DNA from 3 places in the Rhodobium gokarnense genome. Region 2 is predicted to be linked to each of the others. Evidence: riboswitches for the same ligand, from Rfam matches in the RefSeq annotation. Region 2 holds a riboswitch; each other region holds the start of a gene.

Region 1 (7,043 bases), on a different contig from region 2:
GTCGGACCCGGTAAGGCGCCGGTGATAGGCGGCAAGGAGGTCGCTCCGCTCGTCGTCGGGGATCGGGGCGAGGAAGTCGTCCCAGTAGTCCGGGAAGAGCCAGGAGGCGCCCTCCTGATAGTACCAGGCGAGCTCGGAGCTGCGCAGGGTGAAGACGCCGCGCAGGATCAGCTCGCTGACCCGGTCCGGGTGCCTTTCGGCATAGGCGAGCGCGAGGCACGAGCCCCAGGAGCCGCCGAAGACCAGCCATTTGTCGATGCCGTGCATCTCGCGCAGCGCCTCGATGTCGGCGACGAGGTGCCAGGTGGTGTTGGCCTCCAGCGAGGCGTGGGGTTTCGAGCGGCCGCAGCCGCGCTGGTCGAACAGGATGACGTTGTAGCGCTCCGGGTCGAAATAGCGCCGCTGCTGGGCATTGCAGCCGCCGCCGGGGCCGCCATGCAGGAACACCGCCGGCTTTCCGTCCGGGTTGCCGCAGGCCTCCCAGTAGACCTCGTGGCCGTCGCCGGTCTGAAGCATGCCGGAGGCGTAGGGCTCGATGGGGGGATAGAGCGGCCGGTGTCGCATGGCGGGATCCGTCGGTTCTGGAAATCCGGCTCTTCATAACATGGCCAGAGGATGTCGCCAGCCGCCAAACGATGCCGCCAAAAAGAAACGGGAGCGGCCGGGGCCGCTCCCGCTCGATGTTACAAAGCTTTGTCGCCGGCGGTCAGACCATGTACTGGCCGCCATTGGCCGAGAGCGTCGAGCCGGTGATGAAGCCGGCGTCTTCCGAGGCGAGGAAGACGACGCAGCGGGCGATCTCCTCCGGCTCGCCGAGGCGGCCGATAGGGATCATGCCGATGATGGACTCCAGCACCTTTTCCGGCACGGCGCGGACCATCTCGGTCCCGATATAGCCCGGGCAGATGGCGTTGACGGTGATGCCCTTGCGGGCGCCTTCCTGGGCCAGCGCCTTGGTGAAGCCGATCTCGCCGGCCTTGGCGGCGGAATAGTTGGACTGGCCCATCTGGCCCTTCTGGCCGTTGACGGAGGAGATGCTGATGACGCGGCCGAAGCTGCGCTCGCGCATGCCCTCCCAGACATGGCGGGTCATGTTGAAGAGCGCGTTCAGATTGGTGTCGATGACGGCGGACCACTGCTCGGGCGTCATCTTGTGGAACATGCCGTCGCGGGTGATGCCGGCATTGTTGACCAGCACGTCGACCGGGCCGATATCGGCCTCGACCTTGGCGATGCCTTCCGCGCAGGCATTGAAGTCGGAGACGTTCCACTTGTAGACCGGGATGCCGGTCTCTTCGTGGAATTTGGAGGCGGCCTCGTCATTGCCCGCATAGGTCGCGGCGACGGAATAGCCGGCATCCTTCAAGGCTTTGGAAATGGCGGCGCCGATGCCTCTGGTGCCGCCGGTAACAATCGCAACTTTACCCATATCTGTTTCCTCACTGTTCGTTTTTGTGTTTGTGCTTTTGCTTGTGACTTCTCCGGCCCGTCGAAATAGAAAGCCCGCGGCGGGCCGACCGCCGCGGGCGTGATTGCTCCTTCTCCTAGCGCTCGACGCAGAGCGCGACGCCCATGCCGCCGCCGATGCACAGGGTGGCAAGGCCCTTCTTGGCGTCGCGGCGCTTCATCTCGTGCAGCAGCGTCACCAGCACCCGGGCGCCGGAAGCGCCGATCGGGTGGCCGATGGCGATGGCGCCGCCATTGACGTTGACGATGTCGGTGTTCCAGCCCATGTCCTTGTTGACCGCGCAGGCCTGGGCGGCGAAGGCCTCGTTGGCCTCCACGAGGTCGAGGTCGTCGACCGACCAGCCGGCCTTTTCCAGCGCCTTGCGCGAGGCCGGGATCGGGCCGGTGCCCATGATCGCCGGATCGACGCCGGCGGTCGCCCAGGACTTGATGCGGGCGAGCGGCTCAAGGCCGCGCTTCTCGGCTTCTGCGGCCGACATCAGGACGATGGCGGCGGCGCCGTCATTGATGCCCGATGCGTTGCCGGCGGTCACCGTGCCGTCCTTGGTAAAGGCCGGGCGCAGCTTGGCGACGCCGTCGATGGTGGCGCCGAGGCGGATATATTCGTCGTCCTCCACGACCCGCTCCTTGCGCCGTTCGACGACGGTCACGGGCACGATCTCGTCCTTGAACCGGCCCGCCTTCTGCGCCTCTTCGGCCTTGTTCTGGGAGGCGACGGCGAAGGCGTCCTGCTCATCGCGGGTGAGCTGCCACTGGGTGGCGACGTTCTCGGCCGTGTTGCCCATGTGATAGCCGTTGAAGGCGTCCCACAGGCCGTCCTTGATCATGGAATCGATCATCTTGTAGTCGCCCATCTTGTGGCCGGCCCGAAGGTTGGCGCAGTGGGGCGACAGCGTCATGTTTTCCTGGCCGCCGGCGACGATGACGTCGGCATCGCCGCACAGGATCTGCTGCATGCCGAGGGCGACGGTCCTGAGCCCCGAGCCGCAGACCTGGTTGACGACCCAGGCCGTTGCCTCCTTTGGCAGGCCGGCGGCGATTGCGGCCTGGCGCGCCGGGTTCTGGCCCTGTGCCGCGGTCAGCACCTGGCCGAAGATCACCTCGTCGACGTCTTCCGGGGCAACGGAGGCGCGCTCCAGGGCGGCCTTGATGGCGACCGCGCCGAGTTCGTGCGCAGGGGTGTTGGAAAACGAGCCGTTGAAGCTTCCAACGGGTGTGCGCGCGGCGCTGACGATTACAACTTCACTGGTCTGACCCATCCGTTCCTCCCGGGTGTCTGGTCTTGAGCATGCATGCATTTGAGGGCTTGTCTTTGCGGGTTAAAACCCGTGCGCCCGATGCCGGATACACGGAATAGACCTATCGGTTCCGGTTGAGTCAACCGTACTATTCGGTGATGCGGATGTTCCCGTCGACGTAGAGGATGCTGCACCACGGCAAGGATTCCGGGGCCGCGAGGAGCCTTTCGGGGCGGCCGAAACCGCCCGGTTTCCGTCGCGGGCCAAATCTATTCCTTGCGAGGCGCCGTTTTCGGCGCATAGGATGCCGCAAGTGGTTGTGCAGTGCGGCCGCTCGCAAAAACAACAAGGCGAATCCAAGGGGCAGGGAACGGATGGCGAAAACAGAAAAACCGACCGTCATCAAGAAATACGCGAACCGGCGGCTCTACAACACCGGGACGAGCACCTATGTGACGCTCGAAGACCTCGCCGAGATGGTCAAGAACGAGGACGACTTCGTCGTCTTCGATGCCAAATCCGGCGACGAGATCACCCGTTCGGTGCTGACCCAGATCATCTTCGAGCAGGAGAACAAGGGCCAGAACCTCCTGCCGATCGCCTTCCTCAGGCAGCTCATCCGGTTTTACGGCGATTCCATGCAGACGCTGGTGCCGAGCTATCTGGAATTCTCCATGTCGTCCTTCGCCAAGGAGCAGGAAAAGCTGCGCCAGCAGATGACCGCCTCGATCGGCCAGACCGCCTTCGAGGCGCTGGAGGACCAGGTGCGGCGCAACACCGACATGTTCGAAAAGGCGATGCGCATGTTCCTGCCCTTCGGTGCCGGCGGTGTCGGTACAGGCACTGGCGGCACAGGCACTGGCGGACCGGGCACCGGCGGACCGGGCGCGGGCACAACGGGTGCCGGCAGTACCGGCACGGGCGCCGGCGGCGACGCCAGGCCGGAGGAACCCTCCGACATTTCCGACCTCAAGAAGCAGCTTTCCCAGATGCAGAAGCAGCTCGACGCGCTTTCCGGCAAGGACGAGGACTGAACCCGGCGCGTTTGGCGACGGTCATTGCGGGAGCCGGACGGGCACCCGGCGGGAGCGGCCATTGACAAGGCCCCGGCCGGCGCGCAGTCTCTGTCCATTCACCCGGGGGGTCCCGACAAGGGGCTGAGATGCTGATGGCGCCGCCCGGCGCAGCGCAGTGACCCGACGAACCTGATCCAGTTCATACTGGCGTAGGGATGGTGCACCGGCTGCGCGGCTTCGGCCGAATCGTCCTGAGGCGACGTCCTCGCGGTCCTTCTCCATTCAACGCGGAACTGGGTCTCCAACGCTTCGAGCTCTGGAGGCTCCGACCGATGACCGACCATACCCCCACCGTCACCACGGGCCCGCTGCCCGCCTCGCGCCGCGTCTGGCATAGGGGCGCCGTGCACCCCGACATTCGCGTTCCGATGCGCGAGATCGACCTGCATCCCACCGCTGGCGAGCCGCCCGTCACCGTCTATGACAGCTCCGGTCCCTATACGGACCCTGAGGCCGAGATCGCCATCGACAAGGGCCTGCCGCGCCTGCGCGCCGGCTGGATCGCCGCGCGCGGCGACACCGAGGCCTATGACGGCCGCCACGTGACGCCCGCGGACAACGGCTTTGCCGACGGTGCGCGTCTGACGCCGGAATTCCCCGTCCGCCATCGGCCTCTTCGGGCGACAGGGGGACGGGCGGCGACGCAGATGGCCTATGCAAGGGCCGGCATCGTCACGCCGGAAATGGAGTTCGTCGCGATCCGCGAGAACCTCGGCAGGCAGGCGGCGAAAGAGGCGCCGGCGCGCGACGGCGAGGCGTTCGGCGCCGAGATCCCCGACCTCATCACGCCGGAATTCGTGCGCGACGAGGTGGCGAGGGGCCGGGCGATCATTCCCGCCAACATCAACCACCCGGAGGCCGAGCCGATGGCCATCGGGCGCAACTTCCTCGTCAAGATCAACGCCAATATCGGCAATTCCGCCGTCACGTCCTCGATGGCCGAGGAGGTGGAGAAGATGGTCTGGGCGACGCGCTGGGGCGCCGATACGGTCATGGACCTCTCCACGGGGCGCAACATCCACAACATCCGCGACTGGATCCTGCGCAACAGCCCGGTGCCGATCGGCACCGTGCCGCTCTACCAGGCCCTGGAGAAGGTCGGCGGCATCGCCGAGGATCTCTCCTGGGAGGTGTTCCGCGACACGCTGGTCGAACAGGCCGAGCAGGGGGTGGACTATTTCACCATCCATGCCGGCGTTCGGCTGCACATGATCCCGCTGACGGTGGGCCGGGTGACGGGGATCGTCAGCCGAGGCGGCTCGATCATGGCCAAGTGGTGCCTGCACCACCACCGCGAGAGCTTCCTCTACGAGCATTTCGACGAGATCTGCGACATCGCGCGGGCCTATGACGTCTCGTTCAGCCTCGGCGACGGGTTGCGGCCCGGCTCCATCGCCGATGCCAACGACGCCGCCCAGTTCGCCGAGCTGGAGACGCTCGGGGAGCTGACCCAGATCGCCTGGGCGAAGGACTGCCAGGTGATGATCGAGGGGCCTGGCCACGTGCCAATGCACAAGATCAAGGCCAATATGGACAAGCAATTGGAGGTCTGTGGCGAGGCGCCGTTCTATACGCTCGGGCCGCTGACGACCGACATCGCGCCGGGCTACGACCACATCACGTCGGGCATCGGGGCGGCGATGATCGGCTGGTTCGGCACGGCGATGCTCTGCTATGTGACGCCGAAGGAGCATCTCGGCCTGCCGGACCGCAACGACGTCAAGACCGGCGTCATCACCTACAAGATCGCCGCCCATGCCGCGGACCTCGCCAAGGGGCATCCGGCGGCCCGGGCCCGCGACGACGCGCTCTCGCGCGCCCGGTTCGAGTTCCGCTGGGAGGACCAGTTCAACCTAGCGCTCGACCCGGATACCGCCCGGTCGATGCACGACGAGACGCTGCCGAAGGAGGCGCACAAGGTGGCGCATTTCTGCTCCATGTGCGGACCGAAATTCTGCTCCATGCGCATCTCCCACGACATCCGCGCCGAGGCGCAGAAGGAGGGCATGGCGAAGATGGCGGAAAAATTCCGCGAGGGCGGAACCCTTTACGTTCCGATGGAGGACGCACGATGACCGAGACGCCGGGAACCCTTCTGGCCGCGCTCAGGGCCGAGCCGCCGCTGGTGCAGTGCCTCACCAACTATGTCGCCATGAACATCGCCGCCAATGTGGTGCTGGCGGCAGGGGCCAGCCCCGCCATGGTCGCCGACGTGGAAGAGGCGGAGGAATTCGCCGGCATTGCCGGCGCGGTGACGGTCAATATCGGCACGCTGTCGCCGCCCTTCATTGCCGGGGCGAAGGCGGCCATCGCCGGGGCGAGCGCTGCCGGTCACCCTTGGGTGTTCGATCCGGTGGCCTGCCAGGCGACGTCCTATCGGCGCCGGGTCGCGGCCGACCTCGTCGCGCTGAAACCGACCATCATCCGCGGCAATGCCTCGGAGATCCTGTCGCTCGCCGGCGAGGCGAGCAGCGGCCAGGGCGTCGACGGGCGCGATCCCGTTGCCGTCGCCGAGGATGGTGCGCGCAGGCTCGCCGAGGAGTCCGGCAGCGTCGTCGCCGTGACGGGCGAAACGGATTTCGTCACCGACGGGGCGCGTGCGGTGCGGATCGAGGGCGGCTCGCCCCTGATGCCGATGAACACCGCGCTCGGCTGTTCGCTGACGTGCCTGTGCGGCGCCTATGCGGCGGTTTCCAGCGATCCATTCGATGCCGCCGTCGGTGCGCTGGCGCATTTCGCCGCGGCGGGCGCCCGGGCGCATGAGAAGGCGGAGGGCGCGGGCACCTTCGCGCCGCATTTCCTCGATGCGCTGCAGGCCGTCACGCCCGAGGCCCTCGATGCCGAGGCCGTCATCCACAACGTCGCCGAGGTGACCTCATGACGGCGTTCGACCTGTCGCTCTATCTCGTGCTCGACCCGCAGCTCTGCGCCAGCATCGGCATGGTGGAAACCGCCCGCCGGGCCGTTGCCGGCGGGGCGACCATGGTGCAATTGCGCGACAAGGAGGGCGGCACGGCCCAGATGATCGAGACCGGGCGGGCGCTGAAGGCGACCCTCGCCGGCACCGGGGCGCTCCTCATCGTCAATGACGACGTGGCGGCGGCCGCCGAGATCGGCGCCGACGGCATCCATGTCGGCCAGGGCGACATGTCCGTTGCCGAGGCGCGTGCCCTTGTCGGCCCGCAGGCGATCCTCGGCCTGTCGGTGGAGACGCCGGAGCTTGCCGCCGCCGTCGACCCGGCGCTGGTCGACTATGTCGGCG
Region 2 (7,043 bases):
GACAGCGTCAATGAGGCAAAGTCCGCGGCCGAACTGATCGAGATCGATTTCGAGCCGCTCGATGCCATCGCCGATACGGGCAGGGCGCTCGGTGACGGCGTGCCGCTCGTCTGGGAGGATCGCGGCACCAACCACGCTTATGAAACCATCGTCGGCGATGCCGACAAGGTCGAGGCCGCCTTTGCCGGGGCCGACCGGGTCGTTTCCATCGCGCTCATCAACAACCGCGTCGTCACCAACTACATGGAGCCGCGCGGCGCCGTTGCCGAAATCGATACGGAGACCGGCAAGCTGAAACTGACGGTCGCCTCCCAGGGTGTGCATTCCATGCACCGGCTGATTTCGGAAAAGATCCTGAAGATCGATCCGGACACGCTGCGCGTCGTCACCCACGATGTCGGCGGCGGCTTCGGCACCAAGATGTTCGTCTACCGGGAATATCCGCTGGCGCTCCATGCCGCGCGGCTGCTCGGCCGGCCGGTGAAATGGGTCGCCGACCGCACCGACCATTTCCTCGGCGACTCGCACGGCCGCGACAACGTCACGAGTGCCGAAGTCGCGCTCGACAAGGACGGCCGGTTCCTCGGGCTCAAGGTCGACATCATCGCCAATATGGGCGCCTATTTCGCCCAGTTCGGGCCCTACATCCCCTGGCTCGGCGCGACCATGATGACCGGCGTCTACGACATCCCGGCGGCGCGCACCCACATCCGCGGCGTCTTCACCCACACCGTGCCACTCGATGCCTATCGCGGCGCGGGGCGGCCGGAATCGGCGTTCCTGCTGGAGCGCCTCGTCGACAAATGCGCCCGCGAGACCGGCATTCCCCAGGACGAGATCCGGCGGCGCAACTTCATTCAACCCGACGCCTTTCCCTACGCGACGCCGGGCGGGCGCACCTATGACGTCGGCGAGTTCGCCGGTCATCTGGACAAGGCGCTCGAGGTTTCCGACTGGACCGGGTTCGAGGCGCGTCTCGCCGACAGCCGCGCGCGCGGGCTCTACCGCGGCATCGGCCTTGCCACCTATATCGAGGCCTGCGCCTTTGCCGGCTCGGAGGGCGCGGAAGTGCGGCTGGAAGAGGACGGCTCGCTCAGCATCCTCATCGGCACGATGTCGAACGGCCAGGGCCACGCCACCGCCTACGGCCAGATCGCGGCCGGCTATTTCGGCGTCGACCTCGACCGGGTCAACCTCGTCCAGGGCGACACCGCAAAGCTGAAGTCCGGCGGCGGCACCGGCGGCTCGCGCTCGATCCCGCTCGGGCTGCCCTCCGTCGACATCGCCAGCCGCACGCTGGTGGAACAGCTCAAGGAGATCGCCGCCGACCGGCTGGAGGCCTCCGTGGAGGATCTGGAACTTGCCGACGGCGAGGTCCGGGTCGTCGGCACCGACAAGGCGGTGAGCCTCGTGGATCTGGCACAGACCGTCGGCGACAGGGAACAGCTGTCGGCAAAGGGCAAGTTCAAGCAGGACGAGGCGACCTATCCGAACGGCAGCCATGTCTGCGAGGTCGAGATCGACCCGGAGACCGGCGTCACGCGGATCGTGCGCTACACCATCGTCGACGACTTCGGCGTCACGGTGAACCCGATCCTGCTCGCCGGCCAGGTCCATGGCGGCGTCGTCCAGGCGGCCGGCCAGGCGCTGATGGAGCACGCGGTCTATGACGAGGACGGCCAGCTCATGACGGCGAGCTTCCTCGACTACACCATGCCGCGGGCCGACGACATGCCGGATATCGGGTTCCAGACCCGCAACGTGCCCTCGACCACCAACATGCTCGGCATCAAGGGGGCGGGCGAGGCCGGCACGATCGGCGCAACGCCGGCCGTCATGAACGCCGTCGTCGACGCGCTCCACCGGTCATGCGGCATCGTCCATATCGACATGCCGGCAACACCGCTCCGGGTCTGGGAGGCAATCCGCCGGGCGTCGGCTTCTGCCGATTGATCTGGCGGAAAAAAATACTACGTTGCGCCTGCGGGTTTCCGAAAAGGCGGGCGCAACATGCAGGGCGACCAGGCACGCGAATACATCCTCGATGCCGCGGCGCATCTCGTTCAGGAGAGCGGGGCCGAGGCCCTGACGCTGCCGGCGATCGCGGCGGCCGCCGACCTCGACCTTGAGGCTGTCGAGGCCGTGTATCCGACCATGGACGACCTCTTTTCGGCGCTCCTCCAGCGCATGTTCGACACCTTCGTTTGCCAGGTCGAGGCGACCATGGGCCGGGACGAGGCGCCGGGCGCCTGGGCGCGGGCCTATGTGGCGGCCTCGTTCCCGCCGGACGACGACAACAAGTTCTCCGACATTGCCGCCGCGCTCCTCAGCAGCACCCTCTACAAGCCGGAGCTGATCCAGCCCTTGCGGGAGCGCCAGCCGGACCTGCAGTCGGCGATGTTTTCCGACGGCATCGATCCGCTCAATGCCGCGATCGTGCGGCTTGCGGTCGACGGCCTGTGGGTGAACCGCATGTTCCGGATCGATGCCGTTCCCAAGGATATGGAACGGCAGGTGCTCGACCGGCTGACGGCGATGGCGGCGGCCCCGTCAAGCCGCTGAACGCGGGATCGGCTGCGACAGCGGGACGCAGCATTGCGCGATTCGCATTTGTCCTTTCGGCGGCAAAGCCGTATGGACAAAGGCGACGATTTGCGTCTGAAGCGTGTTCCTGCCCGAAAACCGATTATCACTTTTCGCTGACGCGTCTTCCGATTCCGCTCCGCGAAAGGTTCGATCCATGCGCCCCGTGCTCGGCGTCATTCTGAAAATCGCCTCCGGTCTGGTGCTGACCGGGATGGTCATGCTGGTCAAGATCGTCGGCGAGCGCATTCCGATCGGCGAGGTGGTGTTCGCGCGCACCTTCTTTTCGCTCTTTCCCATCCTCGCCATGATCGCGATCCGCGGCGAGCTCGGCAGTGCGCTCAGGCTCCACAGGCCCAAGCTGCATGTCGCCCGTGCGGCCGTCGGGCTCATCGCCATGGCCTCCTGGTTCGGGGCGCTGACCATGATGCCGCTGCCGGATGCGACCGCGATCAGCTATTCCGCGCCGCTCTATTCCGTCGCCTTTGCCGCGCTGTTCCTCGGCGAGACGGTGCGCGCCTATCGCTGGGGCGCCGTCTTCGTCGGTTTTGTCGGCATGCTCGTCATCATGTCGCCGCATCTGGGTCTGGGGTCGGTGGCCGAGACGCCCGAGGCGCGCACCGGCGCGCTGCTCTGCCTCGTTGCCGCCGTCGGCATGGCGGGCGCCATGACACTGGTGCGCAAGATGACGGAAACGGAAAAGACGGCCTCGATCGTGCTGTTCTTTGCGCTCGTCGGGTCGGCGCTGTCGCTGGCGACGCTCCCCTTCGGCTGGGTCTGGCCGTCGCCCTACGACGCCTTTCTGCTGGTCATGACGGGGCTCGTCGGCGGGTTCGGCCAGTTCCTTTTGACCCAGAGCTACCGCTATGCGGACGCCTCGACCATCGCGCCGTTCGACTACATCCAGCTCATCTGGGCAATGATGGTCGGCTGGGCCGTGTTCGGCGAGGTGCCGACCCTTGCCTTCTATATCGGCGGGGCGATCGTCGCCGCCTCGGGCCTCTTCGTCATCTACCGCGAGCACCGGCTCGGCCTCGACCGCGACCGCACCCGCCAGCGCCGCGCCGGAACGCCGGCGAAGTATTGAGGATACCGTCACATGGTATCGATGGGCATTGACAAAAAAACCAATACAATTTTAAATGGATTAGATTTTCATTAAACTACCATTAATGGAGGTTGATGTGCGAACGTTGGTAACTTCTCTTTTTGTTGTTGCTTCCTGTAATATGGTGTTCGCAGATTGCAACGGTTATAGCCATATGGTCGGGAGAGAGGCCGCAGCATGGGCAATAACTTGGGATTTCGAAGATTACACGCATCATGGTGTGACTGCTGGCGCTGAGAAGAGCGCAGAGATCGACTATACATGCGGCGGCGATTCGATAACACTGCGGCAATTCAATGCAAGTGATAGAAATAACTGTTCTTACACGGGTTGGATCAATGGTACGCGGGTGCGTGGTACATACACATGCAGCGGCATTCCTGGCCCTCACAATTTTTCTGGAAGGCTGACCAATCGTTGAATGAGAGATATTAGTATTCTGGAATTTTTAAAAATTTAAAAATTCACAGTCATATCTCTCTTGCTATATTTTATTTCATATTATTCTGTTTCATAGATCCAATACGGCCTGAATATTGCTTTTCACTGTAAGGGTCTGGCTGCGGGGGTGCAGGTCTTCCAAAACGCCAACGGAATTCGGCTACTTTTTTCTAGTAGTCGCTCTTAAGGCTGGCAGAAGGCCTAAAACGCCTTGAAGGTGACGATGGTCTTGGTGTCCTGGATGCCGGGGATGACGTGCACCTTCTGGTTCACGAAGTGGCCGATATCGGTGTCGTCCTCGACATAGAACTTGACCAGGAGGTCGTGGTCGCCGGCGATCGAATAGATCTCCGAGGCGATCTCGGCATCGGCGATCTCGGTGGCGACGTCGTAGGCCTTGCCGAGCTGCGACTTGATGAGGACGAAAAACGGTTTCATGGCCGGCATTCTCCGCAAAGCATTGGACGAGTTCCCCGCAACAGATGGCATTGTTGCGCCCGGGAGGCAAGGCGGGTCTGGCCCCTCCGGCACCCGCGCATGGTTAGCCGGGCTCTTGCAATCACGCCCGATTGGCTTTACGTCTTTCAGCGTATTCCAAGGGGGTGCCCGAACGGGCTGAGAGGCGGTCTGCCAACCCCAAGAACCTGATCCGGATCATGCCGGCGGAGGGATTGGGATGAGCGTTTCTCTCATCTTCACGACATCAATCGATCGGACCTTCTCCCGACAGGGGAGGCGGCCATGACGCACGGCCATGCCGTCACCGCAGGCGCGATCGCCGCGGCTCTTGACGAAGTGCGAGAAGCGCGACCGCGCGTCCACTGCATCACCAATACGGTCGCCCAGACTTTTTCGGCCAACACGCTGCTGGCGCTCGGCGCCGTTCCCAGCATGACGCTTGCCGCCGACGAGATCGGCGATTTCGTCGCCAGGGCCGACGGGCTTCTCGTCAATCTCGGCACCTTCGATGCCCTTCGCGCCGAGGCCGTCGACGCGGCGATGCCGGCGGCGAAGGAGCGGGCGCTTTCCTGGTGCCTCGATCCGGCGCATGCGGAATCCTCACCGCGGCGCATCGCGCTTGCCCGGCGGCTGATCGATCTCGGACCGGCCGTCCTTCGCTGCAATGCCGACGAATTCCGCACCCTGTTCGAGGCCGAACCGGGGCCCGACACCGTTGCCCGGGCGGCACTGCGCCATGGCATCGTCGTCGCGCTGACCGGCGCGCGCGACATCCTTTCCGACGGGGATCGGACCGTCTTCCTTGACAACGGCCATCCCCTGCAGGCGCGGGTGACGGCGGCCGGCTGCGCCGCGAGCGCAGTCGTTGCCGCCTTCCTTGCCGTCATCGGCGATCCGCTCATTGCGACGGCCGCGGGCCTTTCCGCCGTCGGCGTTGCGGCGGAAATCGCCGGCGAGACGGCGGCCGGGCCGGCCAGCCTGCAGGTCGGCTTCCTCGATACGCTCTACGGCCTCGATGCGGCAACGCTTCAGGCCCGCCTCACGCTTTGCCCGGCCGACGTCCCGGCCGGGCTCTAACCACACTTTCCATATCTCAGGGAGACCGGGACATGACGGCGATCGCCGTGACTATTGCGGGAACCGACTCCGGCGGCGGCGCCGGGGTTCAGGCAGACCTCAAGACCTTTTCCGCCCTCGGCGTCTACGGCGCCAGCGTCGTTGCCGCGCTGACCGCCCAGAACACCCATGGCGTCACCGGCATCCACGACGTGCCGCCGGAATTCGTCACCGCGCAGATGGATGCGGTGTTTTCCGACCTTGCCGTCAACGCCGTGAAGATCGGCATGCTGTCGCGGCCGGCCGTGATCGAGGTGGTGGCGGCGGGCCTTGCCGCGCACGCCCAGGAGATCGTGGTGCTCGACCCGGTCATGGTCGCGGCCTCCGGCGACCCGCTCCTGGTGCCGGAGGCGGTCGAGACGCTGATCTCGGTGTTGGTGCCGAAGGCGCTCCTGATCACGCCGAACCTTTTCGAGGCGGCGCGGATGCTGGCCGAGCCGGTGGCGTCGGACGCCGATGCCATGACCCGCCAGGCCGAGGCGCTGTTGAAGCTCGGCCCGCGGGCCGTGCTCCTGAAGGGCGGCCACGGCAGCGGGACGGAAAGCTCCGATCTTCTCGTCACGGCCGATGGCGAGAGCCACTGGTTCACCGCGCCGCGGCACGAGACGCAGAACACCCACGGCACCGGCTGCACGCTGTCCTCGGCGATCGCGGCCGGGCTGGCCAAGGGCCGGAACCTCACCGAGGCCGTGGGTGAGGCCAAGGACTACGTCACGGCGGCGATCCGCGCCGCCGACGGGCTCCGGATCGGCTCCGGCCACGGACCCGTCCACCATTTCCACGCACTCTGGAAGGATTGAGCCATGACCGGACATCCGGACCGCACGGGCCTTTCCCGCCGCGCCGCCCTCGGCGCGACCCTTGCCGGCGCCGCCGGCGCCATGCTCGCCCGCCCGGCGCTTGCCGCGCCGGCGTCCGAGGCCATCGAATGGCGCATGGTCACTTCCTGGCCGAAGAACCTGCCGGGACCGGGCGTGACCGCGGAACGGCTGGCCAAGCGCATTGCCGACCTCAGCGGCGGGCGCCTCACCATCAAGGTCTATGCCGCCGGCGAACTGGTGCCGCCGCTGGAAGTCTTCGATGCCGTCACCAACGGGGCGGCGGAAATGGCCCATACGGCTTCGCTTTTCTGGCAGGGCAAGATGCCGGCCGCCGCGCTGTTCACAGCCGGGCCGTTCGGGCTGACGCCGCTGGAGCACATCGCCTGGATCAACCATGGCGGCGGCCAGGAGGTCTGGGAAAAGCTCTATGCGCCCTTCGGCGTCCGCCCGCTGATGGCCGGCAATACGGGCTTCCAGATGGGCGGCTGGTTCCGCAAGGAGATCACCTCCCTCGA
Region 3 (7,043 bases), on a different contig from region 2:
AGCTGCCGAAAACCGGAGCTCGCGACAGACCATCCAAGGGGTGCAGCACCATGGCCCAGAATTCTCTCCCGGCAATCAGTGCGGGCGAAAACGGACTACAACGCTATCTCGACAAGATCCGGCAGTTCCCGATGTTGGAACCGCAGGAAGAATACATGCTGGCAAAGCGCTACAGCGAGCATGAGGACCCGGATGCCGCGCACCGGCTGGTTTCCTCGCATCTGCGCCTCGTTGCCAAGATCGCCATGGGCTATCGCGGCTACGGCCTGCCGATCGGCGAGGTGATCTCCGAAGGCAATGTCGGCCTGATGCAGGCGGTCAAGCGGTTCGACCCGGAAAAGGGGTTCCGGCTCGCCACCTACGCCATGTGGTGGATCAAGGCCGCGATTCAGGAATACATCCTGCGCTCGTGGAGCCTCGTGAAGATGGGCACCACGGCGAACCAGAAGCGCCTGTTCTTCAACCTTCGCAAGGTCAAGGGCCAGATCCAGGCCCTCGACGAGGGCGACCTCAAGCCCGAGCAGGTTGCCGAGATCGCCCGGCGCCTCGGCGTCAGCGAGGAGGAGGTCATCTCCATGAACCGCCGCCTCGGCGGCGATGCCTCGCTCAACGCGCCGATCCGCCAGGAGGCCGACGGCGGCGAGTGGCAGGACTGGCTGGTCGACGAGAGCGAGAGCCAGGAAAAGATGCTGGCCGACCAGGAAGAGCTCGACATGCGCCGGGCCATGCTGAAGGACGCGCTGGGCATCCTCAACGACCGCGAACGGCGCATCTTCGAGGCGCGGCGCCTCGCCGAGGATCCGATGACGCTGGAAGCGCTGTCGGAGGAGTTCGGCGTCAGCCGCGAGCGCGTCCGCCAGATTGAGGTCCGGGCCTTCGAAAAGGTCCAGAAGGTGATGCAGAAGCGCGCCGCCCAGATCGAGCAGCAACAGCAGCTCGCCGACGCTTAGACACGCCGCTGAACGGACGCAGGCCTCAGGTCTGCGTCCCGGCGTTTTCCTCGGCCCGGAACCGCGCAACCCACGCCTGGTTGGTCGCATCCGACAATTTCGCGACGCCGATCTCGACAGCATCCGCCGCAGCGGGATCGCGGCCGAGCGCCGTCAGCACCGTCTTCAGCGTTCCGATGGGATCGGCTGCAAGCCCGTTATAGGTGAGGCGCAGCGGATCGATCCCCTCCCCGTCGAACCAAGCGGCCCAGGCCGCATCCATGGCGACCATCTCGGCTCGTTGCGCCGCGATCGCCTCGCGGTCATAGCGCAGCTCCTGCGGGGCCGAGAGGCGCTCCAGCTCCGAGCCGTCCGGCGCCCGGTGCCAGAGGCCCGACTGCTGCGCCTTCAGATAGGAGACGGCCTGGTCCAGCTTGTCCTCGCGTGTCAGATGGATGAAGAGAGTTCGCCCGAAGGCGGCCTCGATCCGCGAGCGGTCGCCCGGCGGGTCCGGGTAAAGGACCGCCAGCTTTTCGGTAAAACAGGCAAAGCTGTGCCGCTGCAGGCGGAGCCCGAACATGCCCGTATCGCCGCTTCCCTGCGCGATGGCCTCCCGGAACACGTCCTTGAGGGTTTCCACCTCCCGCTTCGCAGGATCGGGCGAGAGCCCCAGATCCTTGATCCATTCCTCCAAGGACGGCTGATGGAAATAGGAGTCCGGTATCCCGGCAACGCCGGTGGCTTCCAGCAGAGAGCACAGCAGCGTGCTGCCGCTGCGGGGAGAGGTGCAGATCACATAGGCATCAAAAGGCGTCGCGGTCATGCAGCCCCTCCCCGGGATTCCGGTCTATTCAAGCTCGACGGCGTAATCGCCGACCGGCCGCACCTCGTCGATCAGCCCGCTCGTCTTCATGAACGCCGCAAAGCGCTTGTAGCGCGCGCTGTCGAGCGCCGCCGGCCGCTTGGCAAAGCGCGGGATGGTGTCCATGAAGGCACGCCGGTTGAGCTCGTTGTCGAGGTCCGGATGGGCCTTCAGGAACATCTGCCGCGCCTCTTCCGGGTGGTTGGTGAGAAAGATGCTCGCCTTCTCCACCGCTGCGAGGAACCGCCGCAGCCGCGCATCGTCCAGATGGTCGCGATGGGCCAGGTAGATGAGTTCGTCATAGACCGGCACGCCGTGCTCTTCCAGATAGAAGGCGCGGCCCTTGCTGCCTTCCAGTTCGAGCTGGGTCAGCTCGAAATTGCGGAACGAGCCGACGACGGCATCGACCCGGCCGGCCAGCAGCGCCGGCGACAGGGCGAAATTGACGTTGACGAGCTCGACATCGTCCATCGTCAGACCGGCATTCTTGAGCATCGCGCCGAGGATCGCGTCCTCGAAGCCGGCGACGGAGAACCCGACCTTCTTGCCCTTGAGGTCGGCGATCTCCTTCACCGGCCCGTCGGCGAGAGCAACCACGGTGTTGAGCGGCGTCTCCACGAGCGTGCCGAAGCGCACCAACGGCAGGCCCTCGGCCACATGCTGGTAGAGGTTCGGCTGGTAGGAGATGGCGATATCCCCCTTGCCGGCGGCAACGAGCCGCGGCGGCGCGCTCGGATCGGCCGGCGGCACCAGCGTGACGTCGAGCCCTTCCTCGTCGAAATAGCCGGCCTCCTTGGCGATCACCAGCGGCGCATGGTCGGGATTGACGAACCAGTCGAGCAGCACGGTCAGCTTGTCGGCGGCGAGCGCCGGCGACGTCAGCGTCACCGCCAGCGCGGTGGCAAGGGCGAGAACGAGGCGTTTCATCTCAAAAGTCCTTTCGTTTCTGATGGGTGACAATCGGCTTGAGGCGGTCAGGCATCCGTTTCCGGAGCCCAGAAGACGAGGCGCCGCGTTGCCCGGTCGACGACCTGGCGCAGGGTGACGGCGATGACGGCAAGGACGATCAGCGCGGCAAAGACGGTGTCGGTCTGCATGCGCGCATTGGCCTGGATCATGACGAAGCCGAGGCCGCCGGAGGCGCCGACCCATTCGCCGACGACGGCGCCGATCGGCGCGACGGCAACGGCGACCCGGAGGCCGGAGGCAAGGTTCGGCAGCGCAGCCGGAATGCGGATATGGATGAGCGTCTGCCAGCGCGAGGCGCCGGATAGGCCGGCGAGTTCGACGAGGCCGCGATCGGTCCGCGTCAGCCCGTCATAGAAGGACGAGGCGACGGGGAAATAGATGATCAGCGAGGCCATGACGATCTTGGAGGCCATGCCGAAGCCGAACCAGACGACGAGCAGCGGCGCGATGGCAAAGACCGGCAGCGCCTGGCTGGCAACGACCACCGGCAGCACCAGCTTGCGGGCGAGCGGCAGGAAGCTCATGACCAGCGCGGTGGTCACGCCGAGGAGCGCGCCGGTCGCCAGGCCGACGACGATTTCCAGCAAGGTGGTGAGGCCGTGCGCGGCGAGATAGCCGGGCTGCATACGGAACACGGCGGCAACCCGCTCCGGCGACGGCAGCATGTAGTGCGGCAGCGAAAAGCCCGTGACCACAGCCTGCCACAGGGCAACGAGGGCGGCGGAGATCAGGACCGCGCGCGCGGACGCCAGGACGATGCGGGACATGGCCGGACGGACGGGATCAGGCCCGGCTGCGCCGAATGCGGCGCAGAGGAAGTCGTGCGGCAGGGGAAGAAAGATCGGACATCGGCGACACCTCCAACAGGATGACCGACGTCAGGAGATGTCCGCATAAGCCGTGCATGCGCCCCGTCCCTTCGCCGGTATGATCCGGATCAGGTTCGAAGGGTTCGGCATCCCGCGATGCCATCTCAGCTCCTTGTCGGAGCACCCCTCGGAACGGGTCAGAGGATGCGCGGGATCGCGGCCCATTGCAAGCGGGCTGAAAAAGATTTTCGAAAAGACGGAAAAGGCCGGCGCTGCCGCGCTCAGCCGGCCTGCCATTTGGCGAAGGCCTGCTCGATCATGCGATCGCCGGGAGCGCCCTTTTCGAGCGTCAGGATCGCCCGCTTGTCGGTCTCGAACAGCACCGGAATGTCGATCCACCCGCGATCCTTCAGGAGCGTCTGGTTGCGATCGTTCTCCACGTCGTTCTGCGACAGCGCGATCCAGAAAAGGTTTTCCAGGACCCGGGCGGAGGCGCCGCGCAGGGCATCGCCCCGTGCCGCCTCGCTGGTCTTCAGGATCAGGCCCGGCACGTTGGCGATTCCCCCGCCTTCGAAGTCTTCCGGCAGGGTGAAGGCGATCTCGATCGTGTAGGGCGCCGGCAGGGCGGTGTCCCGGTTCGGCCGCAGCTTGACGTCGACCGCCATGTTCTTGTCCGGAATGTCCGCATGGGCATGCAGCACGGTATCGGTGCCGCCGCTCGCCGACGGCTCTTCGGCCAGCGACCAGACGACGCTGCCGTTATAGGCGGTGTTGCCGGCGCCGGGCTCGGTGTTCTCCTCATAAAGGATGGCCCGCTGGCCAACGCCGACGGTGTTGCCGGAATCGACGATCGGTGCCGGATTGTCTTCCGGCGCCGGTTCGACGGCCGACTGGTCGTCCGGAACCGCCTCGTCCGGTCCGGTTTCCTCGGCCGCCTCCGCCGGTTCCTCGCTCACCGCCGCATCGTCCTCGACCGCCGCGGCATCCGCGCCGTCATCGGCCGGAGCGGCTTCCTCGTCGCTCGCTGCGTCCTCGCCCTCGCTGCCGGGCGCACGCACGCGCATGGTCCGGACGCTCTTGGCATCGGGCGCCGCGCCGTTCTCGCCGCCGAGCGAGGGCAGCCGGTCGGTGATCTTCGGGGCGAGACCGTCCGGCGCAAGGGCCGGCTCGTCGGTCGTCTGGGTGTCCATTTCGGTGACGGTCGGCTGGGCCGTGCCGTCATCGGCAAGGTCGGCCGGCCCGAACAGGAGATCGCGCTGGGCGTAGATCCAGCCGGCAACGCCGACAAAGATGACGAGGAGGATCGCGGCGGCGACCATCCACATCGTCCGCGACGACAGCGGCTGGGCGACCCGGCCGTGAAATTCGGTGCCGGCAAGGGCGTCGTCGGCGACGGGCGCATCGCCGGCAAGGTGCGCCTCGCCGGCCGTCGAGACCGGCGGTTCGGCGGCCATCTCCGTGCCGGGCTCCTCCGGCGGCGTCTCCGGCAGTTCCGGTTCGGTGCGCTGGCGCCGGCGCTCGGCGCGGCGCTGCTTCTTTTCCGTCGCGTCGAGGACCTCGCGCGCCGACTTCGAGGCCTTGCCCGAGGCAGCCCCGAGCGCACCGGCCGCCTTGACCGCGCGCCGGAACACATCGACGCCGCGCGCCTTCTTCGGCGGCACCGAATCGTTCGCCGCTTCCGGCCGGTCCGGCTCCTCGGCGGGGCCGGGAACGGGAACGGCAAGGTCTTCCTTCGGCCGCGCCGGCGCCGTCGGCTCCGGCGCCCGCGGTTCCGCGGCCGGGGCGTGCCTTGCGGCCGGCGGCTCTGCGGGCCTTGCCGACGCGGGCGGCTCCCTGCGCGGCGGCGCCTCGAAACGCGGCGGTGCGGCAGGCGCCGGCCTCTCCGCCGGGGCGGAAGGCTTTGCCGGTTCGGCGGGTGCGGCGGTCTGCGGATCGATCTTGGAGGCCGGCGCAACGGGCTTGGGGACCTCGGCGCGCGGCCGGTTCGAGCCCATCAGCGCCCGCGCCGTCTCCGATTCCACCTTGCGGATCGATTCTTCCAGGGCGAGGCGCTGCTTGGTGATTTCCGAGGGCGCCAGCGGCGGCTCGACGGACTTCAACTGGGTGACCAGCGCGCTGCGGGCCTTTTCATAGACGGCGCGCCGAGCCTCGCCGGTGTTGTCCGGCAAGGCATCGAGAGCCCGTTTCAGGATTGCGTAATAGTCCGCCATGTCTCAACGCTCGGTCGGGCGCGTATTACTGTCGTCGAGGGCCGTTCGCGCCGAAGCGGTCTCCCGTCTGCAGGAACGCCGGCCGGTCCGAAGACGTTCCGAAGCGCGCCCTGCCCTCGCTCCTCCCCGCTCTAACCTTCAACTCCCCGTCTCTACGCACCCAGCGCCGCGGCCGCAATACTTGGCGGCCGCCAAGTCTTACAAAAAGTGCTAATCCTGAAACGGATCCTGGACAAGGATAGTGTCGTCTCTTTCGGGACTTGTCGACAACAGCGCGACCTGGGTGCCGATCAGTTCCTCCAGGTAGCGCACATATTTGACGGCCTGGGCCGGCAGTTCCGCCCAGCTCCGGGCGCCGGCGGTCGAGGCCTCCCAGCCTTCCAGCGTCTCGTAGACCGGCTCGACCTGGCGCTGCGCTTCCTGGGCGGCCGGCAGGTAGTCGATCCTGGCGCCGTTGAGCATATAGCCGGTGCAGATCTTCAGCTCCTTCAGGCCGTCGAGCACGTCGAGCTTGGTGAGCGCGATGCCGTCGATGCCGCTGGTCCTGACCGTCTGGCGCACCAGCGCGGCATCGAACCAGCCGCAGCGCCGCTTGCGCCCGGTGACCGTGCCGAATTCGCGCCCGCGTTCGCCGAGGAACTGGCCGACCTCGTCATCTAGCTCGGTCGGGAACGGCCCCTCGCCGACCCGGGTCGTGTAGGCCTTGGTGATGCCGAGCACATAGTCGATGGCGCCGGGGCCCATGCCCGAGCCCGTCGCCGCCTGGCCGGCGCCGGTGTTCGACGAGGTGACGAACGGATAGGTGCCGTGATCGTTGTCGAGCAGCGCGCCCTGCGCACCCTCAAAGAGGATGCGCTTGCCGGTCTTGCGCATCTCGTCGAGGAGCTGCCAGACCGAATCCATGAACGGCAGCACGGCATCGGCCGCCGCGGCCAGTTCGTCATAGAGCGCATCGGCCGAGATCTCCGGCTCCCCGAGCCCGCGCCGGAGCGCGTTGTGGTGGATGAGCATGCGGTCGATCTTGGTCTTCAGGGTGCCAAGGTCGGCAAGGTCCATCAGGCGAATCGCCCGGCGGCCGACCTTGTCCTCATAGGCCGGGCCGATGCCGCGTCCCGTGGTGCCGATCTTGCCGGCGGCGAGCGCCTTCTCGCGCAGCGCGTCGAGTTCGCGGTGCAGCGACAGGATCAGCGTGCAGTTCTCGGCAATCCGCAGATTGTCTCGGCTGACGGTGACGCCCTGGTCCTTCAGCCGGCCGATCTCGGCG

What was found. Region 2 has a riboswitch for thiamine pyrophosphate ahead of M2319_RS22970 (hydroxyethylthiazole kinase). Riboswitches for the same ligand answer to the same signal wherever they lie in the genome.
Region 1: it holds a riboswitch for thiamine pyrophosphate, as region 2 does, so the genes downstream of both, thiC (phosphomethylpyrimidine synthase ThiC) here and M2319_RS22970 (hydroxyethylthiazole kinase) in region 2, are expected to answer to the same signal.
Region 3: it holds a riboswitch for thiamine pyrophosphate, as region 2 does, so the genes downstream of both, M2319_RS02645 (ABC transporter permease) here and M2319_RS22970 (hydroxyethylthiazole kinase) in region 2, are expected to answer to the same signal.

Annotation. Positions count from the first base shown of each region.
Region 1 is NZ_JAOQNS010000015.1:71,203-78,245, forward strand. It holds gene pip (prolyl aminopeptidase) at 1-564, opposite strand, end outside; gene phbB (beta-ketoacyl-ACP reductase) at 707-1,429, opposite strand; gene M2319_RS21170 (acetyl-CoA C-acetyltransferase) at 1,545-2,726, opposite strand; gene phaR (polyhydroxyalkanoate synthesis repressor PhaR) at 3,080-3,739, shown strand; TPP riboswitch at 3,833-3,955, shown strand; gene thiC (phosphomethylpyrimidine synthase ThiC) at 4,054-5,856, shown strand; gene thiM (hydroxyethylthiazole kinase) at 5,853-6,662, shown strand; gene thiE (thiamine phosphate synthase) at 6,659-7,043, shown strand, end outside.
Region 2 is NZ_JAOQNS010000022.1:7,376-14,418, forward strand. It holds gene M2319_RS22950 (xanthine dehydrogenase family protein molybdopterin-binding subunit) at 1-1,953, shown strand, start outside; gene M2319_RS22955 (TetR family transcriptional regulator) at 2,011-2,562, shown strand; gene M2319_RS22960 (DMT family transporter) at 2,741-3,670, shown strand; gene M2319_RS22965 (Lrp/AsnC ligand binding domain-containing protein) at 4,334-4,570, opposite strand; TPP riboswitch at 4,721-4,820, shown strand; gene M2319_RS22970 (hydroxyethylthiazole kinase) at 4,874-5,668, shown strand; gene thiD (bifunctional hydroxymethylpyrimidine kinase/phosphomethylpyrimidine kinase) at 5,701-6,507, shown strand; gene M2319_RS22980 (TRAP transporter substrate-binding protein) at 6,511-7,043, shown strand, end outside.
Region 3 is NZ_JAOQNS010000001.1:566,219-573,261, reverse strand. It holds gene rpoH (RNA polymerase sigma factor RpoH) at 51-950, shown strand; gene M2319_RS02655 (Stf0 sulfotransferase family protein) at 976-1,752, opposite strand; gene M2319_RS02650 (ABC transporter substrate-binding protein) at 1,777-2,718, opposite strand; gene M2319_RS02645 (ABC transporter permease) at 2,766-3,527, opposite strand; TPP riboswitch at 3,658-3,767, opposite strand; gene M2319_RS02640 (hypothetical protein) at 3,851-5,779, opposite strand; gene M2319_RS02635 (adenylosuccinate synthase) at 5,990-7,043, opposite strand, start outside.